Regions from separate parts of the Psychrobacter sp. TWP2-1-2 genome, predicted to be linked through region 3. Evidence: predicted binding sites of a transcription regulator. Region 3 holds the regulator's gene; each other region holds the start of a gene.

Region 1 (2,212 bases), on a different contig from region 3:
CAAATTTGCTGTGATAAAACCTCTCAAATAACTACCGGAGAATAGTTATTCGAGAGGATAACTCGAAAGGGACTAGTAAGGCACTGACAAGGTATTAAAGAATATTTAGCAGAAACAGGTTACTGAGCAGGCTTATAAACAGGCTGTCCATCACTGCCTTTTACCTCGTTCCATTTTTCCTTGAATAAGGCCACTGCCGTATCAGAAAATGGGACATAGTCTAGCGCCATGGCGCTGTCATCACCTTGGCTATAAGCCCAATCAAAGAAGTTCAACACGCCAGCTACTTGCTGAGGATTCTCTGGTTGCTTATGTACTAGGATAAAGGTCGCAGCAGCGATCGGCCATGCTTGCTCAGTCTCAGAGTTGGTGATGACTTTATAAAAGCCTGCTTGCTGTGACCAGTCGATATCACCTGCCGCAGCAAATGTCTCAGCAGATGGCTGAACGACGTTGCCAGCAGCGTTTTTCAATGCAGTATGTGACATGTTGTTTTGCTTAGCGTAAGCATATTCCACATAACCGATAGAGTTTTTCATACGGTTGACGTAGCTTGAAACCCCTTCGTTACCTTTACCGCCAGCACCAGTCGCAGACGTTGGCCATTTGACTGTTTTATCAACCCCGACGCTGTCTTTCCAGTCTGGTGAAACCTTGGCAAGATAATCCGTAAAGTTAAACGTTGTCCCTGAACCGTCTGAGCGGAATACCGTCGTGATTGCTGCATCTGGCAAGGTCAAATCTGGGTTCATGGCTTTGATTGCAGGGTCATTCCAGTTGCTAATCTTACCCAAATAGATGTCTGCCAACATTGCACCGTCTAATTTCAACGCGCCCGGCTCAACACCGTCGATGTTTACGATAGGTACAACACCGCCGATAACCGTCGGAAACTGAATCAAGCCTGCTGCGTCTAGCTCTTCAGGCGTCATCGGCGCGTCAGACGCCCCAAAATCGACTGTCTTTGATTCGATTTGTTTGATACCACCAGAAGAGCCAATCGACTGGTAATTGACTTGACCACCGGTAGCAGCGTTATAGTCGTAAGACCATTTAGCATAGATAGGCTGCGGGAACGATGCCCCTGCACCCGTGATATTCATAGCGATATTCTCAGCAGATTTAAAACCTGCTGCAGAAGCAGATGCTGTCTGAGTAGTTGCTTCAGTGGTGGTGACAGCGCTACTGCTATCCGCAGCTGGCTCTGTCGTTTCAGTCGATTTATTACATGCCGTAAGCACTAATGTACAACTAACGGCCACTGCTAATAACGAATAACGCATGTAGGACTCCTAAAGTTTAACAACGATACAAAAAAGCATTGTTTGTGACATGCGTGCTATCTTGCCAAATTTTTATGACAGTTTAATGACAACCTCCAGAATCTTTCATTCGCTTTACATAATATTTAGATAAGCTATCTACAGCTCAGTAATATCAAGTGATTTTAATCACTGGTACTCTAGAGTCGTTCTCATAAAAACATCGAACCTCAAACTCAACGCCTGATATTTTCATCTAAATATCATTAGCCCTCATTGCAGAACTTTGTTAGTATTGAGTTGATTTACAACACTGACAGACTCGGGGTGCGGTGTATTATTGGCTCACTTTTAAGCTTTCTTTATTAAAGTAGTCGCCTTTATACATTCGCTGAGAGATCACCCGCCGAACCTGATGCGGTTAGTACCGACGCAGGGAAGTCTTAAGCACTTTGTTATTTATGACAATGGACGCGTAGAAATACCTTTTTTATCCTCATTACTCCCTTAATGTGCATGATGTACTATTAAGTAGTGAAGACTGATATAAAGCTGCGTCCAACGTTTGATGAGCATCATCCGCGACTATGTTTTTTGGTCGTAGGCTGATGCTCATGAGCTGAATTTGTCTGGATCACAGGTGCTACCCCCGCAGCTACTGGCGGTGTTGCTTTTATTCAAAAACCAACACGCTAGGACAGCATATGACAACTTTATTAGCCACTTCTCCTTCTCAAAAACCTTCTAAGACAGATGCGTTAAAGACCCCTGCTCACCGCAGTGCCAGTGATGCACGCTTTGAAGAAGACGCTCGCGACTTACACCGCATACTCCCCGCCTCCCGTAAAGTCTATATCGAAGGCTCTAGATCCGATATTCAAGTACCCATGCGTGAAATCACCCTTGATCCTACCCCTGTGCAAGGCGTTTCTGAGAACGAATGGGAACAG
Region 2 (2,212 bases), on a different contig from region 3:
ATAACAAGTCATCGACAGTATTGGCGTCATTCCAAGCAAAGCTTGGCTCAACTTTACGGATAGCAGTCATGGCAGGACTTGACGGCGTCGATGTATTCGTATGACTCGCAAGATTTTGAACAGTATTGCTAGGTGTCTCTACTGAGACAGGAACAGGTTCACTATTCTCACGACTAGATTTAGCAGCTGAAGTAGGCATCGCCGCTTGTGTTGCGGCAACTACAGAAGCTTTAACGCTCTCAGCCAACCCTGACGTTGCCAAAAACTCTGACAACACATTGCTGAACCGACCACTGTTGTCTACGGCTTGAGCATTGCCAGCAACTTGCAATTCAAGTGGCAGCTGCTCGTGATCGGCTGCGTTTTTTTTCGCGTTACTCTTGGCTGTGTTTTCATCATTTTGCTTGGCATTGATATTTTCTGGCGTGGTTGATACGCTATCGTGCATTCTACCCTGACGCTTCACCCCTGAGCCAAGCCACGATAGCGCCTTAACCTTCTCATAAATCGCTAGCCAATGAATATTAAAGGCAAAAGTCGCGGTAATAATGACGAATGCCGTCAAGAAAATCACACTCCCCCACTGCGATAAAAGCTGTGCCAAACGCGCCTGTAATTCAAACCCAATAATGCCACCAGCCACGCTTTCCAGCCCTAGCGTTCCTGGATTGGTCAATTGCTGTACTAACGCCACCAATTGTGCAAACAAAGCGCTGGCACTTAATAATAAAAACACATAAGCAACCACTCGCATCAGCCAAAACGTTGGCTTGTTGTCCCACCAAATAAGGATAGACTCATAAACCACAAACGCCAGCAGCCACCATGCACCAAAACCAAAGAAGCTATAAAGCAAGTCAGATAACCAAGCACCCGATTCGCCGCCTACATTATTAATCGTGGTCATATCGCTACTGATATGCGACCAACTAGGATCGTTACTGGTATATGTCATCAAAATGACAAATAGATAGACGGCCAGTATTAACCCAAGGAGGGTAAATATTCCCTTTTTTAAATACTCAATAAGCGGTGCTGATATCACGTAAGATCTGCCTTGTTATTAATACTAAATGGTCGCCAATGCATGACTAAGCCTAATCATGCTGACATAAAGCGCTGATAAAGGGTTGGATATAAAGTGCTGATACAAACGCACTTAGCGAAGTGTACAGAAAACATTGTCTATTATAAAAGCGATATACAACAGACTTCTTTTTGCCTTTGGCACACTTGGCATAACTTCTTATAATAACAAATACATAGGGATAGTGGCGACCGTCTTACAAAGAAAGCGTGCAATAAAATCAGTCTGTATACGGTTTAGGCAAAAATCATACGGTTTAAACAACAACCTATGTCACTTGCAAAATATAACGACCAGAACAAGGACAGTCATATTAGGTGAACCCTATAAAATACCAGCGGTTTCTAACCATAATATTTCAAGAAAAATATACTTTGATTGTAATCATACCTGTGTTTGTTTTAGCAAACTTGTACTTTTCGTCCAATGCCCTTATGTTATTATCACGCAGCGATTAGAAAATCCCATTAGCATCAATTTTGAAGACTGTTTTTTATTATATTGCTCACTCGTATTTTTAACATTTATATTTAGCAAGGAATAACTCATGGCAACTGACAATACCGCTCCACGTCACGAAAAACTCATTATCCTAGGCTCAGGCCCTGCTGGTTATGCAGCGGCTGTGTATGCAGCACGTGCCAACCTGAAACCTGTCATGGTAACTGGCATGGAAGTAGGTGGACAGTTAACCACCACCACTGAAGTCGATAACTGGCCGGGCGATGCGCATGATTTAACGGGCCCTGCATTGATGGATCGCATGAAAGCCCATGCCGAGCGCTTTGGTACTGAATTGGTTTATGACCATGTCAATGAAGTCAATTTAAACGTGCGCCCTTTTGAGCTGACGGGTAATAATGGTAGCTACACTTGTGATGCGCTTATTATCTCGACTGGCGCATCAGCACAGTATTTGGGGTTGGAGTCAGAAACCAAATTCCGTGGCCTAGGCGTATCAGCGTGTGCAACTTGTGATGGTTTCTTTTATAAAGACCAAAAAGTTGCCGTCATCGGTGGTGGTAATACTGCCGTTGAAGAAGCCCTATATTTATCTAACATTGCCGCTGAAGTGACCTTGGTGCATCGCCGTGATAGCTTACGCTCCGAAAAAATTCTCCAAGA
Region 3 (2,212 bases):
GGACGGCGTATTATTGTATGGGCATAATTGGTAAGGAATCCGTAAATGAAAGCACTTATACAGCGCGTACGCCGTGCTAGTGTCACCGTCGATGCGCAGTGTGTTGGTACGATTGAGCAAGGCATATTGGCTTATATTGGTTTAGGGCCTGATGACGACCTAACAAGCGCCCAGCGCATGGTAGATAAAATCCTCACCTATCGTATTTTTGACAATGATGATGACCCTGCCAAGTACGGCAAACTGGATAAAAATGTCCAGCAAGTTGGTGGCGGACTATTATTGGTATCACAGTTTACGCTAATGGCAAAAACAGACAAGGGTCGTCGCCCTGACTTTGGTGGTGCGATGGTACCTGATGCGGCGCAAGCGTTGTTTGCGCAATTGGTCGCCTATGCCAACACGCAACATCCAAACGTGGCAACGGGTCAGTTTGGTGCCAATATGCAAGTGTCGAGCGTCAATGACGGGCCATTGAATTTCTTGTTAGAAATAAATTGAGTAAACTCAGCATTAGCCGTCACGAGACCTATGAAGCGCTTAAAAGTTGAATGTCATTAAACTGTCATAATTACCCCGTTTAATAGGGAGCAGCAGGCGAGCATTTATCGCCTTTTTTGTCAGCTAAATGTTGTCCTCTAACACTGAGAATGCCGTATGTATAATGAGCAAATTTTGATTGTTGAAGATGAACCTGCGATTCGTGAAATGATCGTCATGACGCTAGAGATGGCGGGATTTGATAGTCTGCAGGCAGCGGATGTATCTGAGGCGCACCAACAAGTGGTCGATCACCGACCTGCGCTGATTTTGCTAGATTGGATGCTACCCGGCGATAAAAGTGGCATTGATTTTTGCCGATTGCTCAAAAACGATGAGCTACTCGCTGAGATACCAGTCATTATGTTGACGGCTAAAAGTGAAGAGGACAGCAAGGTGCATGGCCTCGATGCTGGTGCTGATGATTATATGACCAAGCCTTTTTCGACACGTGAGTTAATATCCAGAATCAAAGCAGTATTGCGGCGTAGTAACGCGCTCAGTAGCGATAAACCTATCGAAATCGGCAATCTGAGCCTTGATCCCAAAAGTCAGCGAGTGACAGCGGCTGGTAAAGTGGTTGATGTCGGGCCTACGGAGTATCGATTACTGGCATTTTTTATGAGTCATCCAGAGCGTGCCTATACGCGGACGCAGCTGCTAGACCAAGTATGGGGCGGTAATGTATATATCGAAGATAGAACCATTGATGTGCATATCAAACGTTTACGGACATTACTACGACCACATCAATGTGATACGTTGATACAGACAGTACGCGGGACAGGCTATCGATTTTCTAGCTTTATTGAACCAATTTAACGGACGGTTTTTATTCGCTATAAAAGCAGTATGTTAATCGCAGCACAGTGAAAAACGGCGAATAGTGATAAGGATGATGGATGAACACCCTAATATCGGCTCAAGGCGACCAACAAAATAAGTCACTGCTAGCAACTCAGCAGAATACAACGGATCAACTCAAAAAAATTAGAAGCGCACTACGCGCATTGCGTGATGCGGTGGTTTTGCTCAATGACGATGATGGGCTTGAATGGTGGAATCAGGCTGCCGAAGATTTAATGTTGTTACAGTTGTCAGATAAAGGTAAGTGCATCTTTGACTTTATCAGTGCGCCTGAATTTCGTCAGTATTATCAGGCGACGACTAACCCTAACGATGGTGCTCAGGATGGTGTACACATTGTCTCGTGGCGCGCGCCCAAGCGTTATTTAAAGTGTGAGCTCACGCCTTTTGGCGATGAGAAGCTGCTCATTATTTATGATGTGACGCGCTTGCATCATTTAGAGGAGATGCGCCGCGATTTTGTGGCGAATGTCTCGCATGAGTTACGCACACCGTTGACCGTCATGATGGGTTATCTAGAAAATTTTTCGGATCAGCCAGATATGCCGCCGCATTGGAAGCGCGGATTTGAGCTGATGAGCCAACAGACTGCGCGTATGAATAGAATTGTGAATGACTTATTGCTGTTATCTCGCATCGAAATCGAAGAAACCCATGAGCTCAGTTATATTGACATGACCAAGCTGCTGACCCATGTTTATGATGATGCGCAAGCGTACAATCAAGAGTATGGGCATACCATTCACTTGCAGATAGATACTTATGACGGACTGTATGGCTCAGAGATGTATCTAAATAGTGCGCT

Evidence for each region. Region 3 encodes PhoB, which activates phosphate uptake and scavenging genes when phosphate is short. Its sites were predicted from a motif close to TGTCATNAANCTGTCATAA; they were not measured.
Region 1: pstS (phosphate ABC transporter substrate-binding protein PstS) is a predicted target of PhoB. The motif match lies at 1,356-1,374, and genes of this name have one in related genera.
Region 2: ACP7AE_RS07450 (DNA translocase FtsK) is a predicted target of PhoB. The motif match lies at 1,108-1,126, and genes of this name have one in related genera.

The regions. Positions count from the first base shown of each region.
Region 1 is NZ_JAFCVA010000005.1:101,300-103,511, reverse strand. Features, by position in the region: gene pstS (phosphate ABC transporter substrate-binding protein PstS) at 120-1,283, opposite strand; TPP riboswitch at 1,576-1,718, shown strand; gene thiC (phosphomethylpyrimidine synthase ThiC) at 1,967-2,212, shown strand, end outside.
Region 2 is NZ_JAFCVA010000006.1:100,577-102,788, forward strand. Features, by position in the region: gene ACP7AE_RS07450 (DNA translocase FtsK) at 1-1,045, opposite strand, end outside; gene trxB (thioredoxin-disulfide reductase) at 1,635-2,212, shown strand, end outside.
Region 3 is NZ_JAFCVA010000002.1:314,370-316,581, reverse strand. Features, by position in the region: gene dtd (D-aminoacyl-tRNA deacylase) at 46-501, shown strand; gene phoB (phosphate regulon transcriptional regulator PhoB) at 658-1,362, shown strand; gene phoR (phosphate regulon sensor histidine kinase PhoR) at 1,443-2,212, shown strand, end outside.